Regions from separate parts of the Marinobacter adhaerens HP15 genome, predicted to be linked through region 2. Evidence: predicted binding sites of a transcription regulator. Region 2 holds the regulator's gene; the other holds the start of a gene.
What was found. Region 2 encodes sigma-54, which starts transcription at its own class of promoters, with help from an activator protein. Its sites were predicted from a motif close to ANTGGCATNNANNTTGCTNT; they were not measured.
Positions count from the first base shown of each region.

Region 1: the regulator sigma-54 is predicted to act here: its motif matches at 5,650-5,669, upstream of flgB (flagellar basal body rod protein FlgB).

Region 1 covers NC_017506.1:1,536,855-1,547,969, forward strand. Annotated here, with positions in the region: gene HP15_RS07330 (hypothetical protein) at 1-192, opposite strand, end outside; gene HP15_RS07335 (ABC transporter ATP-binding protein) at 454-1,404, shown strand; gene HP15_RS07340 (ABC transporter permease) at 1,401-2,174, shown strand; gene queF (NADPH-dependent 7-cyano-7-deazaguanine reductase QueF) at 2,189-3,007, shown strand; gene HP15_RS07350 (adenylate/guanylate cyclase domain-containing protein) at 3,038-4,381, opposite strand; gene HP15_RS07355 (Mpo1-like protein) at 4,479-4,790, opposite strand; gene HP15_RS07360 (nitroreductase family protein) at 4,946-5,497, shown strand; gene flgB (flagellar basal body rod protein FlgB) at 5,736-6,134, shown strand; gene flgC (flagellar basal body rod protein FlgC) at 6,169-6,618, shown strand; gene HP15_RS07375 (flagellar hook assembly protein FlgD) at 6,637-7,314, shown strand; gene HP15_RS07380 (flagellar hook protein FlgE) at 7,342-9,240, shown strand; gene HP15_RS07385 (flagellar basal body rod protein FlgF) at 9,317-10,069, shown strand; gene flgG (flagellar basal-body rod protein FlgG) at 10,152-10,940, shown strand; gene flgH (flagellar basal body L-ring protein FlgH) at 10,969-11,115, shown strand, end outside.
Region 2 covers NC_017506.1:2,574,844-2,585,958, forward strand. Annotated here, with positions in the region: gene mlaE (lipid asymmetry maintenance ABC transporter permease subunit MlaE) at 1-527, opposite strand, end outside; gene HP15_RS12160 (ABC transporter ATP-binding protein) at 524-1,336, opposite strand; partial or broken gene HP15_RS12165 (KpsF/GutQ family sugar-phosphate isomerase) at 1,525-2,504, shown strand; gene kdsC (3-deoxy-manno-octulosonate-8-phosphatase KdsC) at 2,528-3,076, shown strand; gene lptC (LPS export ABC transporter periplasmic protein LptC) at 3,073-3,657, shown strand; gene lptA (lipopolysaccharide transport periplasmic protein LptA) at 3,641-4,207, shown strand; gene lptB (LPS export ABC transporter ATP-binding protein) at 4,185-4,910, shown strand; gene HP15_RS12190 (RNA polymerase factor sigma-54) at 5,067-6,587, shown strand; gene hpf (ribosome hibernation promoting factor) at 6,688-6,996, shown strand; gene ptsN (PTS IIA-like nitrogen regulatory protein PtsN) at 7,084-7,554, shown strand; gene rapZ (RNase adapter RapZ) at 7,583-8,467, shown strand; gene HP15_RS12210 (HPr family phosphocarrier protein) at 8,475-8,744, shown strand; gene mgtE (magnesium transporter) at 8,839-10,200, shown strand; gene yjgA (ribosome biogenesis factor YjgA) at 10,216-10,743, shown strand; gene HP15_RS12225 (carbon-nitrogen hydrolase family protein) at 10,753-11,115, opposite strand, start outside.

The DNA of each region.
Region 1 (11,115 bases), 1.0 Mb from region 2:
GCGGAATTCTCCCGCTGTGTTCGTGGTGCCGGACTGACTGGCAGTCTGATAGGAAAGACCGTTAAAACCATTGAAATTGACTCGGCCGGTGCTCCTGTCGTCGCCGGAGCCTCCGCCGTCATCCAGACAGCCGGAGAGAGCAAGTGTGCCCAGCAGGGTGAACGTAAGTCGGGTGCGGTGAACGGATCTCATGGTTGAACGTACATTCCCTTCGTTTCAGCGCGCCTGCACCCGGGGTGCAGCAGCCTCTTTTGTAAATTGTTGTAACCGCATTATAGGGGCGTGATTTGCCTCATATCGGGATTCCTGTCGCAGTTTCCGTTATTGGTCCGGGCATGCCTCCGGCCGATAAGGGCCTTGAAATCAGCGACTTTGTCACAATAAATAGCAATCTAAATTCTGGCTGGCGGCGAGGGCCGTTCTTTGCCGTTTTTCACCGAATCGGGATGAGTTATGACCAATGCACTGGAAATTGAGGGCCTCACCAAAACCTATGGTGACGGCTTCAAGGCTCTCAAGGGGATTGATCTGCACGTCGCCGAGGGGGACTTCTTTGCCTTGCTGGGGCCCAATGGGGCAGGCAAATCGACCACCCTGGGTATTGTTTGCTCCCTGGTTAACAAAACAGCGGGAAAGGTGCGGGTGTTCGGATATGACACCGACACCCATCTCTCGGATGCCAAGTTGAACCTTGGTGTTGTGCCGCAGGAGTTCAACTTCAACCAGTTCGAAAAGGTCTTCGACATTGTCACCACCCAGGCCGGCTACTACGGAATTCCTCTTAAACAGGCCTCGGCGTCGGCTGAAAAGTATCTGAAAAAGCTCGGACTCTGGGAGAAGCGGGACACCCCGGCACGTATGCTCTCCGGCGGTATGAAACGTCGTCTGATGATTGCCCGGGCCCTGGTTCATGAGCCCAAACTGTTGATTCTGGACGAGCCGACTGCCGGCGTAGATATTGAACTTCGTCGGTCCATGTGGACCTTTCTGGAAGAAATGAATCGTCAGGGCACCACCATTATCCTGACGACCCATTATCTGGAGGAAGCGGAAGCCCTTTGCCGCAATATTGCCATTATCGATCATGGCAAGATTCTTAAAAACACCAGCAAAAAGGCCCTGCTGCAGCAACTGAGCCTGGAAACCTTTGTTCTGGACACCGAGAAGACCCTTGATGCCGCGCCTGAACTGAATGGTTTCCCGACTCGATTGGACGGAGAAGGTGCACTCGAGGTGGAAGTGCAGAAAGGGCAGGGGCTCAACCAGGTGTTCGTGGAGCTTGAACGGTTGGGCATAAAAGTGGTCAGCATGAGGACCAAGGCCAACCGGCTGGAGGAACTGTTTATTCGCATGGTCGAAGAGAACGCTGCGGAGTCAACTCAAACCGTGGAGGGTGCAGCATGACGCCACAAGCGCTCTTCACCGCCTTCAGTACCATCGTTGTCCGGGAGATACGCCGGTTTACCCGCATCTGGGCGCAAACCCTGTTGCCGCCCGCGGTCACCATGACCCTGTATTTCATTATTTTCGGCAACCTCATCGGTTCCCGTATCGGGGAGATGGGCGGCTTCGACTACATGTCTTTCATTGTGCCTGGGCTGATCATGATGTCGGTGATCACCAGTTCCTATGCCAATGTGGTGTCCTCATTTTTCTCCATGAAGTTCCAGCGCAGTATCGAGGAGCTTCTGGTGTCGCCGGTGCCGAACTGGGTAATCCTGGCCGGCTATGTAACCGGTGGCATGGCGCGAGGCCTCGGCATCGGGCTGATTGTCACGCTGTTGTCACTGGCGTTTACCCGCCTGTCCATCCACAACTTGCCAATGATGGTTCTGACGGTATTTCTGACTTCGGCACTGTTTGCCCTGGGTGGCTTTATCAACGCCATGTTGGCGACCAAGTTTGATGACATCTCCATTGTGCCCACGTTCGTGTTGACGCCGTTGACGTATCTGGGCGGCGTGTTCTACAGCATCGATTTACTGCCGGGGTTCTGGCAGGGCGTATCCATGGCCAACCCTATCCTCTACATGGTCAACGGCTTCCGGTACGGCATTCTGGGCGTGTCAGACGTTAATCCGTTTGTCTCTCTTGGTATGATTCTGGTTTTCATCTCCGTACTGGCATTCATTGCTCTCAGAATGCTGGAGCGTGGTAAAGGCATTCGCCACTGATTTCAGGAACCACTATGGCACTTAACGACGCCCCGCTTGGCAAGACAAGCGACTACCCGGACAGCTACGATCCTGGGCTGCTTTTCCCGGTGGCGAGAGAGGAAAATCGCCGCCGCCTTGGTCTGGAGGATGGCCGTTGGCCCTGGTTTGGCGAGGATCTGTGGCAGGCCTGGGAAATCTCCTGGCTGCGTCCAAGCGGCGTGCCGGAAGTGGCCTGGGCGGAGATTGTTTTTCCGGCGGCCTCGCCCGCAATCATTGAGTCCAAATCGCTCAAGCTGTACCTGAATTCGTTGAACCAGGCGGTCTACTCTTCTCGGGAGCAGGTCGCGGAGGTGATTACCCAGGATCTTTCCAGCGCCTGCGGCGGTGCTGTTCAGGTGAATCTGTTGAGCGTCGACGAATCCGGTGAAGCGATTGGCCGGCCGGAGGGCTTCGAGCTCATTGATGACGAGCCGGTCAGCGAAGTGGTTTTTGAATACGCGCCTGAGGCGCTTTCAGCGAGTGGGGAGGTGGTGACAGAACGGCTCTGCTCCCATCTGCTGAAGAGCAACTGCCCGGTAACCGGCCAGCCTGACTGGGCGACACTCCTCATAAGCTACACCGGACCGAAAATCGATCGGGGCGGTTTGTTGCGTTACGTGGTGAGCTTCCGGCAGAAACAGGATTTCCACGAGCATTGCGTGGAAACGGTGTTTACCGATCTGATGGGGCGATGCAACCCGGAGTCGCTTACCGTGGTTGCCCGGTATACACGGCGGGGCGGGCTGGATATCAATCCGTGGCGAAGCACGGAAACCGGCGGGGATGCCGGCCCAAGGTTGATACGTCAGTAGCAGGATTCTGTTTGAGCGCAGGGAAGCGCCTCAGGAAACATCCTCTTCCCGCCGCAGGCGATCTGCAGCATCTTCCAGAGCGGTCAGGATGGCCTGCCGCTCTTTCTCGGTGATCTTGTCCGAATCGAGATACATGGCGAAGCCGCTATGTTCGTGTTCCAGGAAGCTTCGGTTGGGGCCCATATCGCGCCGGAAGTCGACCACTTCGTAAATCGGCACCGGCTTGCCAAAGCCCTTCACGGTAATCTCGCCCTTGTCTCTGCACATGATCTTGTCCTTGATCAGCGCGAAGGTTTCGTAGGAAACGAGGATTTCGCCCGGCTCCGCCAGGGACTCAAGCCGGCTGGCCAGGTTTACTTCCTTGCCGATAATCGTGTAATCCATCCGGTTCTCGGCGCCAAAGTTACCAACCGTGGTATAACCGGTGCTAATTCCCATGCGGATTTCCAGCGGGGTCTTTATGCCCTGGCTGCGCCATTTCTGTCGCATGATTTTCATATGCTTGCGCATCTCGATGGCCATGGAGACACAGGCAAATGCGTCCTCCCTCTGGCCACGGCTGGTTGGGTCGCCAAAGAACACCATGATGGAATCACCAACGAACTTGTCGATGGTGCCGCCATACTTGAGAGCAACTTCCGACATTTCATTGAAATAGTGATTCAGCAGTTCGGTCAGTGCTTCGGGTTCCATTTCCTCAGACAACTCGGTGAAGCCTTTGATGTCAGAGAAAAACACCGCCAGTTTCTTGCGCTGGGTTTCCAGTCTCACGTCCCGCTCACCGGTGAAGATCGACTGCCAGACTTGAGGCGAGAGATATTTGGACAGTTTGTGTGAAAGCGCGATGGACTGCTCCCGCTGGTTCTGGATCTGGGTCTTTGCCAGCATCAACGCCCGTGCCTGCTGGTGGGAATAGTAAGCCGTAACGCATATATAAAGCCCGGTGGATAAAATCGACACGATGCTGGTCAGCAGGGGCGAGTGTGGTCCGTCTGCCGGGCCGACGATCGCAACCGCCCCCGCAATGGAGGCCGCCATGAAGCCGGTGCCCAGGACCCACTGACGGATACCACCAACAATCAGGCAACTGAACATCAGCATCAGTGCAACGGCGAGGGAGGGGATGACGATCAGCCCGATGCAACCAATGAAAGCGCCACCAACCACGCAATCAAATATCAGCATTTTCTGACGGATGCGTGGCGAATTCCTGAGGAAAGTGCGGCGAGTCAGGGCATGGGCGATGTGGGGCCAGGTGAGGGCCCCGGCAACCAGCCAGAGAAGCCATTGCGGAAAGGCGCCCTGGAGAACGCCGGTTACGATAATGGCGGCGGTTGAGGTGTATGCCAGTACCCGGCCATTGTAATCGGGCATCGGGGGAATGGCGATCGGGTTGCCCGCCGCCTCGGACGAGAGGGCTCTGCCAGCTGAGCTACTGGCATTACGCAGGTCTGCCGGGGCACTCATCATTTCAGAAACGGATCCTGCCAATGAGCATGTCGCGGAACATGACCCAGTCACCCATAAGGCTGTACAGTGGATATTTGAAGGTAGCGGGGCGATTTTTTTCAAACTTGAAATGACCAACCCACGCAAAGCCATAGCCTATAACCGGCAAGGCCAGAAGCCACAACAGCTTGCCTGAAGTCAGAGCCCATACGGCGACTATCAGGACCAGGAGACTTCCAGCGAAATGCAAGCGGCGACAGGTGACGTCGCTGTGCTCTTCGAGGTAGTACGGATAGAATTCGGAAAAGTTATTGAAGGATTGCTGGTTGCTCATTGTGTTGCCACTCAACGTTGTACGACCGCGTCATTTATAATTGTTGGTAGACCCGACTACGACTAAAGGTTAACAGCATTACGTAGAACCCACAATTCACAGCCATGAATTGTGTTCGTACCCATATTTCAACAGTCTTTAAACAGCGAGCAGATATGACCGCAGTTACCGATTTCCTCCTGAACCGCTCCTCTGAACCGAGGCTGGAATCACCCGCGCCGGATTCGACAACCCTCGAAAGGGCCTTTTCCTGCGCGGCGCGTGCACCGGACCATGCACTGCTCAGGCCCTGGCGCTATCTGGTGATCGAGGGTAAAGGCCTTGAAGCCCTGGGAGAGCTGTTTGCGTCCACCTGTGCCAATAACAGCGATGAGAAAGAAATCGAGAAGCTCCGGCGTGCCCCCCTTCGCGCACCCATGGTCATAGTTGGTATCGCGTCGCCCAGGACGCATCCCAAAGTACCGGAAATCGAGCAGGTCATGTCGGCAGCTGCCGGCATGAGTTTTGTTGAGCTTGCCCTTCAGGATGCCGGTTTCGGCGTGATGTGGAGAACAGGCGGCGTTGCCTACCACTCCTCGGTTCACCAGGGGTTGGGCCTGGAAGAGCATGAACAGATTGTTGGCTTTCTCTACACCGGTACGGTCTCGGCATCCAAGCCGTCTGTGCCCAGACCGGCGGTGGACGAGTTTGTGAGTCATTGGCCCTGAGACCTTGTTGAATACCCCCGGCTTCTGCCGGGGGAAGCAGCTTGCCGCTTTTTCTTGCCCTCTTCCTTTCTCCTTTCCCGTAACCGCTACTCGGATTCTCTGCAGGGCCTGCCAACACTGGGTTTCCTGACAAATTAACACCTGACCATAATTCTGGCATTCAGCTTGCTTTAGTCCTGTCAAAGAGCACAGCCGGCAAAAACAGCTCGGCATACCAGTGCAGTTTTCGGGAGGCAACATGGCAATTACGTTTGATTCGGCTCTGGGCATTCATCAACACGCGGTTGAAGCGCGTGTTAAACGCGCCGAAGTGCTGGCAAACAACCTGGCGAACGCCGACACCCCGGGTTTCAAAGCGCGGGATCTGGATTTCCAGGCAATGATGCAGAAGGCCCAGGAGCAGGTCAGCGGATTCCAGATGGCCAAAACCCATGACGCGCACATGGATACCTCGCCATCGGCGTCGGAAAGCGATTTGATGTATCGGGTTCCCCATCAGCCGTCGGTTGACGGCAATACGGTAGACGCCCAGCAGGAGCAGACCCGGTTTATGCGCAACGCCATGGATTTCCAGGCCAGCTTCCAGTTTTTGAACAGCAAGTTCAGCGGTTTGACCAAAGCCCTCAAGGGCGAATAAGCCGCAGTCACAGGATTAGCGAAGGAGAATTTTCATGTCACTGGGCAGCATTTTTGACATCGCCGGTTCCGGCATGACCGCGCAATCACTGCGGCTGAATACAACCGCGTCCAACATTGCCAATGCAGAAACGGCGAGTTCCAGCACGGGGGAAACCTATCGTGCCCGGAAGCCGGTTTTCTCGGCGATTCAGCAGTCTCTGATGAATCCCGGGCAGGGAGGCTTGCCCATGGCTGCCGATGAGGGGCCAGGTGCCGGCGTGAGGGTTGACGGTATTGTCGAGAGTGATGCGGAGCTTCAGATGCGTTACGAGCCCCATCACCCGGCGGCCAACGAAGATGGTTATGTCTTCTACCCGAATGTGAATGTGGTCGAAGAGATGGCGGACATGATGTCGTCGTCCAGAAGTTTCCAGATGAATGTGGATGTCATGAACACAGCCAAGTCCATGATGCAGCGCATTCTGACTCTTGGTCAGCAGTAACAGGGTGAGGAGCACAACATGACTGCAGTAAATGCAACAGACGCATCGGATGTTCTGAGCCAGTACCAGCTGAAGCAACAGAATGGCGGCCAGGGCACCAGTGAGCTGGGCCGGAACGAATTCATGGAATTGATGCTGGCGCAATTGAAAAACCAGAACCCGCTGGAGCCCCAGGAAAACGGCGAGTTTATCTCCCAGCTTGCACAGTTCAGCTCACTGGAGGAGATGCAAAACCTCTCCGGCACGGTTGAGGATGTGGTTGGGCAGTTCCGATCCACCCAGGCGCTACAAGCGTCGGCCATGGTGGGTAAAACCGTGCTGGCACCTTCCCAGATCGGGATCCTTGGTGCCGAAGGTGAAATTACCGGAACCATTCAAGTGCCAGCTTCGACAGGTGGGCTCCGCCTGTCTATCGAAGGGCAGAATGGCGAGCGGGTGCGGCAAATCGACATGGGCAGCAGCCAGGCAGGTGTTGTGTCCTTCCGCTGGGACGGCCAGGACGGTAACGGCAATCCCTTGCCGCCGGGGCCCTACCGCATTGTGGCAGAAGCCTCCTATCCAGATGGCCCGCAGCAGCTGGGCACTATGGTGAGCGCTAATGTGGACAGCGTATCCCTGGGCCAGGGCGGCTCGATAACCCTGAATCTTGCAGGCATGGGCTCCATCGCCTTGTCTGACGTGAAACAAATTAACTGAGACCGGTGAAACACCAAGGGGTGAACCATGGCATTTAATACAGGTTTGAGCGGCCTTCGTGCGGCATCGGTGGATCTGGACGTCACCGGCAACAATATTGCAAACGCCAGCACCGTCGGCTTCAAAGGCAGCAAGGCGCAGTTTGGCGATCTATACGCAAGCGGGTTCCTGAGCGCAGGCACCAACCCGATCGGCGACGGTGTCCGGGTTCAGGACGTTAAGCAGTCTTTTGGGCAGGGCAACATCAGCTTCACTGACAATGGCCTGGACATGGCGATTGCCGGCGATGGTTTTTTTATCCTGAACAACGGCGGCGAGATTCGTTATTCCCGCGCAGGACAGTTCGGCATTGATAAGGAAGGCTATGTAACGAACAATCAGAATATGCGGGTACAGGGATACACCGCGGACGAGGACGGCAACTTGTCTGGCATCCGGGGAGATTTGCAGATTGCAACAGACAACCTGGCTCCGAGAAGGACGACAAACCTCGACTCCGATCTGAATCTTGATTCCAGGGAGTCCGTGCTGGAAACCCGTGTTCGGGATGTCGGGCCTCTCACTCTTGCTTCCATACAGGGCGAGAGCTTTGATGTGCAGTATTCGGACGGCTCGCCTGCCTTCAATGTGAATATTGACCCTGCAGCCAGTGCCCGTGAAGCGGCCTCCACTATAAACGATGCGCCTGGATTGAGTGCTTCGGCCACGACGACAGCGACTTTCGACGGCACGCCGGCTCTTGATGACGCCTTCATCTCCGGCGCCAGTTCGTTTTCATTCAGCCTCGATATCAATGGTTCGCCGCTGACCCTGGACACGTCAAATATCAATTCCCTGCAGGATCTGGTTGATTCAATCAACAACTCCAGCGAGACCGCAATTTCCGCCTCGATTGTCACCGGAGGCGGGGGCAGCGATGTTCTGCGAGTGATTCATAACCAGGGTGAGACGCTCGACTTTACCTTTGCCGATGGCAATGGCAACGGCGATACCGGCACCGTCGAAGGTGATGTCAACGTGACTGCGGACCGGTCGGTGGCGGGAATCACATCAACCACCGCTGACAATGATTTTGAGGTTGCGTTCAACGCGTCACCAATCCGCGTCACCAATCAATTCAATCCGCTGGATCAGCGTACCTATAACCACGCTACATCCACCACGATCTACGACAGCCTGGGTAATTCCCACGAACTCACACAGTTCTTTGTGAAGAATCCGTCCCCAGGCAATGGTGTCGGGGTGAGCGAATGGTCGGTGTATGCCCAGATTGATGGCGAGTTTGTTGGTGGCACCGACGTGACCCCCTACACTGCAAGATTCGATCAGGACGGTGCTCTTCAGTCGATCGATGGCGACCCCAGTGGCGAAATCGTTATTGATGACTGGATACCCAAAGACAGCGACGGCCAGCCAAATGGGGCGGATGGCCCTCCTGCTGCCGGCGAGGTGGTAGTAACACCCATTCCTGAGCCACCGACAACATCGGCTTTTGTGATCAATCTCAGTGGCACAACGCAATATGGCGCTGCGTTTGGCGTGAACGACCAACAGCAGAATGGCTATACCACTGGCCGGCTCTCTGGACTGGACGTATCGGATCAAGGTGTTCTGTTTGCCCGATACACCAACGGCCAATCCCAGGCTCTGGGCCAGGTCGCGTTGGCCTCGTTCAATAACACCAACGGTCTGTCTCCCGTAGGCGATACGTCCTGGGTGGAAACGTTCGAATCCGGTCAGCCGATCATTGGTGCCCCGGATACCGGCACGCTGGGCTCTATCAAGGCCAGCTCGGTGGAGGAGTCCAACGTGGACTTGTCGGCGGAACTGGTTAACCTGATCATCGCCCAGCGGAACTATCAGGCCAACGCCAAGACCATTGAAACCTCCGATGCGGTCACCCAGACCATCATCAACCTCCGTTAATCCCGCATTTTAGCGAAAATGGCATGACTCCTGCAGGAAGACTGGAAACAGTCAAAATTCCGGCAGGAGTTTTCCCATGGACAAAGCCCTCTACATCGGTATGTCTGGCGCCAAGCAGAATATGCTGGCCCAGCAGGCCCATGCCAATAACCTGGCGAACGTCAGTACCACCGGCTTCAAGAAAGACTTCGCCCAGGCCCGCAGTATGCCTGTCTACGGGGAACACCACCCGACTCGTGCCTATGCCATGACAGAGAGGCCCGGCACGGACCTGTCCGCCGGGGCATTGATGGAAACAGGGCGCAAACTGGATGTGGCTGTGGAAGGTGAGGGATGGCTTGCCATTCAGAACGATCAGGGCGAGGAAGTCTTCACCCGCAGTGGCAGTCTCCAGGTGGATGTCAACGGCCTGGTGCGCCTTGCCAATGGCGAACTGGTGCTTGGCAACGGTGGGCCGGTCGCGCTGCCTCCTTTCGACAATGTCGAGATTGGCGCCGATGGCACTGTCTCAATTGTTCCTGTCGGTGGGCCACCGGACCAGCTGGTTGAAGTGGACCGGCTGAAGCTGGTCAGCCCGCCGCCGGAAGCCCTCGAGAAAGGTCTTGACGGACACATGCGCCGAAAGCCGGATCAGGCTCTGGATGGGCCCGAGCCACCGGATGCAAACCAGCGGGTTGCCTCAGGATTCCTTGAAAGCTCCAACGTAAACGCGGTGGAAGAGATGATCTCCAACCTCCAGCTGTCCCGGCAATACGAGATGCAGGTGAAGGTAATGACCACCGCGAACGAGAATTCCGAAGCAACGGCACGGCTGTTGCAGAACCTTTAAGTAACGACTGAACACATTGGCCTGGCGGGCCTGAAGCGGCAAAAAATGGCCGCCTGACAGCCCCCGGCAAGGAGTAAGCAGCATGCATCCAGCACTATGGGTCAGCAAGACCGGGTTGAGCGCTCAGGACACCAACATGTCCACCATTTCCAACAACCTGGCGAACGTCAACACCACTGGCTTCAAGCGGGACAGAGCCGTGTTTCAGGATCTTCTGTACCAGATCAACCGGCAGCCCGGTGGTCTGACAACCCAGAACTCGGAACTGCCTTCCGGCTTGCAGTTGGGCACTGGTGTGCGGGTTGTGGGTACGGCCAAGCAATTTTCCCAGGGCAACCTGCAGATTACCGAGCAGCCCCTGGATATGGCCATCAATGGCCGTGGTTTCCTGCAGGTGCAGTTGCCTGATGGCCAGATCGCCTACACCCGCGACGGCCAGTTCCAGCTCAACGCTGATGGCGATGTGGTGAACCCGGATGGCTACCCTCTGGAGCCCGCCATCAACGTGCCGGAGAACGCCACCAATATCACTATTGGTAAAGATGGCACCGTGACGGCGGTAACGGACGATCAGGCAGCACCGGTAAACCTGGGCCAGATTACGTTGGTGGATTTCATCAACCCCCAGGGCCTGCAGGCCATCGGCAACAACCTGTTCAAGGCGACCAACGCCAGTGGCGATCCTGCAGAAGGTGAACCCGGGCTGGCCGGACTCGGCAGTATCGAGCAGGGCTCCGTGGAGTCGTCCAACGTTGAGGTGGTGGAGGAGCTGGTGAACATGATTACCACCCAGCGTGCCTACGAGATGAACTCGAAGGTGGTTTCCACAACCGACCAGATGCTCCAGTTCATCACTCAGAACATCGGCTAATGCGGCCAGAGGTGAGGTCATGAAACTGATGACAACCCATAGGACAGTGCGAAGCGCCAGTACTCTGGTGATTGTGATGCTTCTGATCCTGTTGCAGGGGTGCACAGCGATGAGTCGCCCGCGGGCAGTTCCGGATGACCCGGAGTTTGCGCCGGTTCGTCCCCAGGCCATGATG
Region 2 (11,115 bases):
CAGTCCACACCCACAAGCATACCGCCCCAGATGCCGACCACCGAGAAAATCACCGCCAGTACCGGCATGGCAATAAACCCGGCCCAGAGGCGAGGCGCAATGACACGCCGCAGCGGGTCCACGCCCATCATTTCCATGCTGGACAGCTGTTCGGTCGCTTTCATCAAGCCAATCTCTGCCGTCAGAGCCGAACCCGCGCGGCCGGCAAACAGCAATGCGGTCACCACCGGGCCAAGCTCACGTACCAGGGTCAGCGCAATCATCTGGCCGATGGCCGCTTCCGAGCCGTAGTCGCTCAGAATAGTGTACCCCTGAAGCCCCAGCACCATGCCGATAAACAGGCCCGACACCACAACAATGGCCAGAGAGAGCACGCCAACGGCATAAATCTGTTTCATCAGAAGCGGGAAGCCCGTTGCCGGGCGGGGAACACCGCCCAGAACGCCCGCCAAGAAACGACCGGAACGACCGAATGAAGAAACGATATCCAGCCCCAGGCGTCCGAATGCCGCTATTCTGTCAATCAAGAGGCACCTCCCGACAGGCCGAAGTCACTGGCGGCGCCTTCGGCCGGATAATGGAACGGCACCGGGCCATCCGGCTGCCCCTGCAAAAATTGCTGGACCTTCCCGGAAGGATGCTCCCGGAGCTCCTCCGGTGTGCCCTCACCGATTACCTTGCCATCCGAAATAATGCAGGCGTAATGGCATATGCTCAGGGATTCGGGTACGTCGTGGGAGACCAGCACACTGGTCAGTCCCATGGAGCTGTTCAGATCCCGTATCAGCTTGACCAGCACGCCCATGGCAATCGGATCCTGGCCGGCGAAGGGTTCGTCGTACATGATCAGTTCAGGATCCAGGGCAATACTGCGGGCCAGGGCAACCCGGCGGGTCATCCCCCCGGACAACTCCGAAGGCATCAGCTGGCGAGCGCCGCGCAGGCCAACAGCTTCCAGCTTCATCAGAACAATGTCGCGGATCATGTCTTCCGGCAACTTGGTATGCACGCGGAGCGGAAAGGCAACGTTCTCAAAGACAGTCAGGTCGGTAAACAGAGCCCCGCTCTGAAAGAGCATGCCCATCCGTTCGCGAAGACTGTAGAGAGCCTTGCGTTTGAGCTTTGGCACCTCGTGGCCGTCCACCATGACACTGCCGGAATCTGGCTTGAGCTGACCACCGATAAGACGCAGCAGCGTGGTTTTACCGGTTCCGCTGGGCCCCATAATGGCAGTAATTTTGCCGCGGGGAATATCCAGACTGACACCGTCGAAGATACGGCGCCCTGAACGGGAGAACACGACATCCTTGAGCGATATGTAAGCCGGTGAATCCATAGTCCCTACCTTTCAAAGAGGCGCTACATTATGCCATGGAGCGCCGGAGCTCAATCCAAAGAGCGCAAAATGTACTGATAGCAATGATCAGTTTGACTGAACTTCCTGTAACCGGGCATCGTTGCCGGGGGAAAATGGTATACTCTGCCCCACATTTTCAATGTCCCGATAGCCAGGCCCTTAGCCCGATGACCGAACAGACTGCCCACGATTTCCGATCTTCTGCCATCCGCGCCATTCGCATCGAGCGTGACGCCATTGATGCACTTGAAAGCCGGATCGACGACCAGTTCACCCGTGCCTGCGAAGTCATCATGAACTGCACGGGCCGTGTTGTCGTGACCGGCATGGGAAAATCCGGCCACATCGGCAACAAGATAGCGGCCACCCTTGCCAGCACCGGTACACCGTCGTTTTCGTGCATCCCGGAGAAGCAAGCCACGGCGACATGGGGATGATCACACCGCAGGACGTTGTCATCGCCATTTCCAACAGCGGCAACACCAGCGAGGTGGTCACGATTCTGCCCCTGATCAAACGTATGGGCGCCCCGCTGATCAGCATGACCGGCAATGCCACGTCCACCCTGGCCCGGGAAGCCGTCGCCAACCTGGACGTCAGCGTCATGGTGGAAGCCTGCCCCCTGGGCCTGGCGCCCACCTCCTCAACAACGGCCACCCTGGTCATGGGGGATGCACTGGCCGTTGCACTGCTTGAGGCCCGCGGATTCAGTGCCGAGGATTTTGCGTTCTCCCATCCCGGAGGCAGCCTCGGCCGCCGGCTGCTGCTTCGGGTTTCCGACATCATGCATACAGGCGATCAGATTCCCGTTGTTAACGAGGGCACACCCCTGAGCGGCGCTCTCCTTGAAATCTCCCGCAAAGGTCTGGGTATGACCACCGTCGTAAACGGGGAAGGCACGCTTACCGGCATATTTACGGACGGTGACCTGCGCCGGACTCTGGACCGGTCGGTTGATATTCATCATACGCCCATCAATGAGGTGATGACGCGGAATGGTAAAACCATCCAGGCTGATCATCTGGCGGCGGAAGCGCTGAATATCATGGAGGAAATGAAGATCAATGCCCTGCCCGTGACGAACGATAGCGGTGCTCTAATCGGCGCCATCAACATGCACGACCTGCTGCGGGCCGGCGTCATCTGATGGGCCATGAGGAGTTTTTCAACATGAAGCATCAATGGCCTGAGCCACTGCTGGAAAAAGCCGCCAAAATTCGACTGATCGCACTGGATGTGGACGGCATCATGAGCGATGGCAAGCTTTACTTCAGCGCTAACGGTGATGAACTCAAGGCGTTCAACATCCTGGACGGCCTGGGACTCAAGCAACTCATGGCAGCCGGCATTACTGTCGCCGTTATTACCGGTCGGAAGTCACCCCTGACCGAAAAGCGCATGCGGGATCTGGGCATCCCCCACCTGATGCAGGGGCGTGAGGACAAGAAAGTGGCCCTGCAGGAACTGGTCAGCACCATGGATCTCAGCCCTGAGGCCATCGCCTACATGGGTGATGATCTGCCAGACCTGCCGGCGCTCCGGTTTGCCGGGCTGGGGATCACCGTACCCAATGGTTACTGGCTGGTGCAGCAACATGCCGATTACTGCACCCGAACCCGGGGTGGCGAGGGCGCGGTGCGAGAAGCCTGCGACCTGCTGCTGACTGCCCATGGCAAGCTGGATGCTGCGCTTGCACCCTACCTGGAGCTTAAGGCGTGAACTGGCTCCCGGACCGGCCCTGGCTGCGAACACTGGCGCTGGCTGGCACCGTGGTGGCCGCGGTCTTTTTGCTCTGGCAAAGCGATGAACCGCCGGTCATTGATGATGAGGCAGCCGCGCTGCGGGGCGATGCCGAACCGGACGGCTTTGTGGTCAATGGCAATTACACGTCATTCGACGAATCGGGCAAGCTGAAAATCCGGTTCTCCAGCCCCCGCATTGAGCAGTTTGAAGAAGGTAACCTGGCCACCATGGAGTCTCCCCGTGCCGAACTGTATGGCGGCGACAATGTTCTGCCCTGGATTGTTGAAGCCGAGAATGGCAGCCTGCTGCAGAACCAGAACCTGGTCTATCTCACTGACAATGTCCGGATTCAGCGCAGTATTGGTGAACGGGACGCCACTCTGACAACATCAACACTGACGCTGGATAATGACCGGGGCATGGTATATACAGACGCACCCGTAGAAATACGCGACGTTACCGGCATAACCCGGGCCACGGGCATGAAAGCGTGGATTGACGAGCGGATTCTGGAACTGAACTCCCAGGTGGAAGGACGCTATGAAACCGGAAACTAACCGATACCGGAGCCTGCTGGCCGCCCTGCTGACAGTCGCAATGGCTGGCCCGGTGGCGGCTTTCGACCTTGATTCCGACATCCCCATCAAGGTTACCGCCGACAACGCCCGCCTGGACGACGGCCAGGGCATTGCCACTTACACCGGCGATGTGGAACTTGAACAAGGCAATACCCGCCTGAACGCGGAGCGTGTGGTCCTGTACCGTACTGAGGACGGCCTGAGCCGCATCGAGGCCTCCGGAACCCCTGCAAGATACAGGCAGCCGGCGCGCGAAGGTGAAGGTGAAACCGACGCCCGCGCCCTGAATATTACCTGGTCCGCCACCGACAGCCAGCTGACCTTTGAACGGGAAGCGGTGATTGAGCAGAATGGCAACCTGTTCCGCGGCGACGTGATTCACTATGATACCGCTGGCCGCGTTGTAACCGCAGAAGGCGGCGCCGAGACCGGCGATGGCACTGGCCGGGTAGAAATGGTGATCCAGCCGCGCAGCGCCGACAGACGCACTGACAAACAGGAAACCGATGGCAGTTCTGAGAGCCAGTAACCTGGCAAAAAGTTACAAACAGAAAAAAGTGGTTATTGATGTTTCCCTGGAAATCCGAAGCGGGGAAATTGTCGGACTGCTAGGACCCAACGGCGCCGGGAAAACCACCTGTTTCTACATGATCGTGGGGCTGGTACCTGCCGATCACGGGCGGATAACGATCGACAGCCGGGATATTACGCCGCTGCCGATGCACGGTCGGGCCCGTCAGGGCATCGGCTACCTGCCACAGGAAGCCTCGGTTTTCCGCAAACTGTCTGTGCGCGACAACATCATGGCGATCCTTGAGACGCGGCAGGGCCTGAGCAAGGCAGACCGGCAGAAAAAGCTCGAGGAGCTGCTGGAGGAATTCCACATCACCCATATACGGGACAGCGTTGGTATGGCCCTGTCCGGTGGTGAGCGGCGAAGGGTGGAAATTGCCCGGGCTCTGGCCATGGAGCCGGCTTTCATCCTGCTGGATGAGCCCTTCGCCGGTGTTGACCCTATATCCGTCAGCGACATCAAACACATTATCCGGCATCTGCGGGACAAAGGGATTGGCGTGCTGATCACCGACCATAACGTGCGCGAGACTCTCGATATCTGCGAGAACGCGTACATTGTTTCCGGCGGGCACATCATCGCCTCCGGCAATGCCGATGCGATCCTGGCCAATCAACAGGTCAAGGAAGTCTACCTCGGGGACGAATTCAGGCTGTGACAGTGAATGGCTCATTGTTTTGATGATCTGTAGCAAGTAAACTCGGCAAAGAACTTGCTAGGGTAAAGAAAACCGCGGCAAGTAACCGGCATATAAAGATTTTTTCAAGACCTATGACACAAAGCGCTGATGAGTGACGGATCCTGAACCATGGTTATGAAAGCCTCCTTACAGTTAAAGCTGGGTCAGAGCCTGACCATGACACCCCAGCTGCAACAGGCGATCCGGCTTCTCCAGCTATCTACCCTCGACCTCCAACAGGAAATCCAGCAGGCACTGGAATCCAACCCCATGCTGGAGACATCCGAGGACGACGATCAGACCGACACGTCCACCGAGAGTGACGAGCGCGAGGCCAATGCGGCCGAGTCTGCTGCCGAGACCACGCCGGAACCGTCCAGCGACTGGGACGAATCCGAGAACGGCCCGGACTGGTCGTCGGAAAACGAGATTCCGGATAACATTCCGGACGATCTGCCGGTCGACACGGCCTGGGATGACATCTACCAGTCCGCCCCTGCCCCGGCAGCCCGCAACGACGATGAAAACGATCACGATTTCGAGACCCGCAACTCGCCCACCGAGACCCTTCAGGATCACCTGGAATGGCAGCTCAACCTGACTCCCCTGAGTGAGCGGGACCAGGCCATTGCCCACGCCCTGATGGACGCCGTGGACGAGCGGGGCTATCTCACCAGCCCCCTGGAAGAAATCCACGCCGGGCTGCTGGACGAGAACGAAGAAGACCCCCTTGAACTGGATGAAGTGGAAGCCGTCCTGCATCGCCTCCAGCACTTCGATCCCCCTGGCGTGTTTGCCCGGGATTTGCAGGAATGCCTGCTGATACAGCTTAACCAGCTGCCGCCGGACACACCCTGGCTCGCCCAGGCACGCCTGGTGATCACCCACTACATCAACCTGCTGGGCAACCGGGACTACGCCCAGCTATTGCGTCGCAGCCGCCTGAAGGAAGATCAACTCAGGGAAGTCCTGGCGTTGATTACCGGCCTCAATCCGCGCCCGGGCGACGTGATTGATCGCGCCGAGCCCGACTACGTGATTCCGGATGTCATCGTTCGCAAGCACAATGGCCGCTGGCGTGTTGAGCTGAATCCGGAAATTGCACCGCGCATCCGGGTAAATGCCAGCTATGCTTCACTTATAAGGCGTGCAGACAGCAGTGCAGACAACACCTACCTCCGCGATCAGTTGCAGGAGGCCAAGTGGTTTATCAAGAGCCTGCAGAGCCGCAATGAGACCCTGCTGAAAGTAGCGACCCGTATTGTCGAGCACCAGCAGGGTTTCCTGGATTACGGCGAGGAAGCAATGAAGCCGTTGATTCTCTCGGACATTGCCCAGGCGGTGGAAATGCATGAATCAACGATTTCACGGGTAACCACTCAGAAATACATGCATACCCCCAGGGGTATTTTCGAACTGAAATATTTCTTCTCCAGCCATGTCAGCACTGATGAGGGCGGAGAATGCTCTTCCACGGCCATACGCGCGATGATCAAGAAGCTGATTGCCGCCGAAACACCCAAAAAGCCGTTGAGCGACAGTAAAATTGCAGCCATGCTAGGGGAACAGGGTATCAAGGTTGCGCGACGCACCGTTGCCAAGTACCGGGAGGCCATGCACATTCCGCCGTCCAACGAACGCAAGCGGCTGGTCTGAATACCCCGGGACGGGACTCAACACTGTATTCGCCGGCGCACAATGCGCCAGCACCCAGACCGGCTCCCGGGAGCCGGCATGATGACAACAGGAGACGCCTATGCAACTCAACATTTCAGGCCATCACGTAGAACTGACTCCCGCACTGAAGGATTACGTTTCAGAGAAGTTCGAGAAGCTCGAGCGTCACTTTGACCACATCAGTAACTGCCAGGTGACTCTGGAAGTGGAAAAGGTGCGCCAGATTGCGGAAGCCACATTGCACGTGGTAGGTGGTGAGATTCACGCAAAGGCAGAAAACGAGGATATGTACGCGGCCATTGATGCCCTTATCGACAAGCTCGACCGTCAGATCCTCAAGCACAAGGAAAAGAATGTAGAACGGATGCACGGAAACGGCTCTCGCTAACGCGCTGTTTTCATGCACTTCATCTAATCGAGCTGCGACATGAGTAACGTGTCGCAGCCTTTTTTTTAACGGAAATGCAGTCGATCCATGAGCGACACATCCCTGACCATAGACAACATTCTTGCGCCGGAGCTCACCCTCTGCAGGGTAGCTGCGTCCAGCAAGAAACGGGCCCTGGAGTTTATTGCCGAGCAAATAAACCATCAGGACAACACGCTCAGCGAGACCCAGCTCTTCAACAACCTGATTTCCCGTGAGCGCCTGGGCAGCACCGGCATTGGCCAGGGAATTGCCATTCCCCACTGCCGCCTGGAAGGACTGGACCACGTGGTGGGTGTGCTGATGACGCTTGAAGAAAGCGTGGAGTTCGATGCTATCGACAATCAGCCAGTCGATCTGATCTTTGCCCTGATTGTGCCAAAAGAGGCGACGAGCGAGCACCTTGAGCTGCTGAGCCAACTGGCGGAGAAGTTCAACGAGCGGTCATTCTGTGATCGCCTCCGGCAATGCGAGGACGCCAGCACGCTGTACCAGCGCATGACCGCCTCAGGCGGCTGATATTCACTGCAGTGGAGGTAAGGTGGTCATGAAGCTGATTATCGTCAGTGGCAGGTCCGGTTCGGGCAAGAGTACCGCACTTCATGTGCTGGAGGACCTCGGGTTTTATTGCATCGACAATCTTCCTATTGGCCTGCTCTTCCCCCTCACACGGGAAGCCGCCAGCCAGACCAGGCCTGGTCGACTGGGCAAGATGGCCGTCAGTATCGATGCGCGGAACCTTTCCGGCGAGCTGGCCAATTTCGAGGAGATCTACCGGCGCCTCCAGGAAACCGGGGTTACCGTTGAAATCATCTTCCTGGACGCCGACGAGCAGTCGCTTCTGCAGCGTTTTCACGCCACCCGCAGAAAGCATCCGTTGAGTGACGACAGGACCTCTCTCCGGGAAGCCATTACCAGCGAGAAGAAACTGCTGGAGCCCCTTTCCAAGCTTTCCGATCTTTACGTAAATACCACCGGCATGTCCATGTACGAGCTGCGGGACATGGTCAAGCAGCGCGTGGTCGGTCGAAAAGATCAGGAACTGGCTCTCCTGTTTCAGTCATTCGGCTTCAAACACGGCGTGCCGCTGGATTCCGACTACGTTTTCGATGTCCGCTGCCTGCCCAACCCCTACTGGGATACCAGCCTCCGCAAGTATGTCGGGACGGATCAGCCGGTTATCGAGTTTCTGGAAAAAGAACCGGCAAGCCGGAAGATGATCGAGGACCTGAAATCATTTCTGGATACCTGGCTGCCCTCTTTTGCAGACAGCAACCGCAGCTACATGACCATTTCCATTGGTTGTACCGGCGGCCAGCACCGGTCGGTGTATGTGTGCGAGCAGTTGGGTGAGTACTTCCGGCAACGGTACAGCAATGTGCAAGTGCGGCACACCGAGCTGCCACACCTGCAGACCCGGGAAGAGATCTGATCGAGCCATGATTCGCCGCCCCATTACCATTATCAACAAACTGGGCCTGCATGCGCGCGCCACTGCGAAGCTCGTCAACACGGCATCCGAATACGACAGCAGCGTGCGTATCAGCGGCAAAGGCCGGGATGTGGACGCGAAGAACATCATGCAGGTGATGATGCTGGCCGCCAGCAAAGGAACCGATGTGGAGCTCATTGCCGACGGGCCGGATGAGGAACAGGCCATCGAAGCATTGGTGGAACTGATTAACGACTATTTCGGTGAGGGCGAGTAATTCCGCCTTCCGTACGGCATTCACCTACAACTCTTTCTCACCGATAGCGCCTAACTCCGCTATAATACAGGCGTTTTCTGACGCCGGGTGATTCATGACCGATATTCTGGAAAAAAGCCAGGCCCGCCAGCGTCTTCGCTCCCTGAGCGAAGCGCTGGACAGTGGCGCACTGAAGCAGGTTGCCCGCATCCTGAACGGTGGCCTGAGCCCCAGTGATATTGCCCATTTGCTGGAATCCTCACCGCCCCGGCAGCGGGCCCTGCTGTGGAACCTGGTGGACAAAGACCTCGAAGGCGAGGTTCTCCAGTATCTCAGTGATGATATCCGAGGCTACTTCCTGAGCCAGCTTAATGCTCAGGAACTGGCGGATATCATCGAGGATTTCGAGTCAGACGACCTGGCCGACCTGCTGCAGCAGCTGCCGGATACGGTCATCCAGGAAGTCCTGGAGACCATGGACGAGCAGGACCGGCAACGGGTGGAGGAAGTTCTCTCCTATCCGGAGGACACCGCCGGCGGTCTGATGAACACCGACACCATCACGGTGCGCCCGGACATCAGCATAGACGTCGTACTGCGTTACCTTCGGCGGCACCGCAACCTGCCACCCATGACGGACAGCCTGATCGTGGTGAGCCGGCGGGATGATTTCATTGGCATGCTGCCGATTACCAAAATGCTGGTATCCAACCCCGCCTCCACCGTGCGTGAAGTCATGGATACCGATATCGAGCCTATTCCCGTAAGCCTCTCCGACACCAAGGTAGCAACACTGTTTGAACGCTACGACCTGATCTCGGCGCCGGTAGTGAATGAGGAAGGCCGACTACTAGGGCGCATAACCATCGATGACGTGGTTGACGTTATTCGGGAGGATGCGGATCACTCCCTGATGAGTATGGCGGGCCTGGATGAGGACGAGGACACCTTCGCACCGGTCTGGAAGACATCGCGCCGCCGTGCCGTCTGGCTGGGGATCAACCTGATCACCGCCCTGATCGCATCGGCTGTGATCGGGTTATTCGAAGAGACCATCGCCAAGGTCGTGGCTCTGGCGGTTCTGATGCCCATCGTCGCAAGCATGGGCGGCATTGCTGGTAGTCAGACGCTTACACTGGTGATTCGCGGTATGGCCGTGGGGCAGATCAGCGGCGCCAACGTCCGCTGGCTGCTGAACCGGGAATTTCTGTCAGGGATACTGAACGGCCTGCTCTGGGCCGCCGTGGTGGCGGGTGCCGCCATGCTCTGGTTCCAGGATGTGATGATCGGCGCGATCATTGCTGCCGCGCTGGTGATCAATCTTGTCGCCGCAGCGCTGGTTGGCACGGTTCTGCCACTGTTTCTCAAATCTCGCAATATTGACCCGGCCCTGGCAGGCAGCGTGATTCTCACGACTGTGACCGATGTAGTCGGGTTCATGGCCTTTCTTGGCCTCGCGACGATTTTCTACGCTTAAGCGGATCTCGGATTTATGAAAGACCATCAAGACAACGACGCGCCGGAATACGACGGCCCTAGCAAATCTCAGCTGAAACGGGAAATGCACGCCCTGCAGGATCTGGGCAAGCGGATGCTGGACCTTAGCAACGATCAGTTGGAGACCCTGCCAATCAGCGACACCCTCCGCGCCGCGATCGAGGAATCCCGCCGTATCCGCCAGAACGAGGCCAAACGACGGCACCTGCAATACATCGGCAAGGTCATCCGACAGGAAGATGACCCCGAAGCCCTCGCGAAAGCCATCGACGCCTTCGATGCCGGTAGCGAGGAACACACCCGCAGACACCACCTGGCGGAACGCTGGCGGGACCGGATGATTGCCGAAGGCGATTCCGTTGTTGGCGAGTTCTTCAGCTACTGCCCCACTGCCGATATGCAGCACCTGCGAAACCTTGCTCGAAACGCCCGAAAAGACGTCGAAAAACAGAAGAACACCGGCCAGGCCCGGAAACTGTTCCGTTATCTCAGGGAGTGCATCGACGACGCCGAGGCCATGTGAGCCGTTGGTTCAACCTTTGAGCCGTCGGTGCTCCCACACCGGCATCCGGGCGCGCAGATTGGCTACCTGATCGGCGTCCAGTTCGGCGGTGACCAGGCCCGGGCCTTCCCCCATTTCCGTCACGATCCGCCCCCAGGGATCACAGATCAGGCTGTGGCCATAGGTGCGACGGCGCTCGCTGTTCTGGCCACCCTGGCCAGGTGCCACTAACCATACCTGGTTCTCGATCGCGCGCGCCCGGATCAGGGGGTACCAGTGGGCATCACCGGTCTGCCAGGTGAAAGCGCTCGGAAGGCAAATCCAGTCCACATCCTGCTCACGCAGCAGCCTGAACAGCTCCGGAAAGCGAAGATCGTAGCAGATCGCCAACCC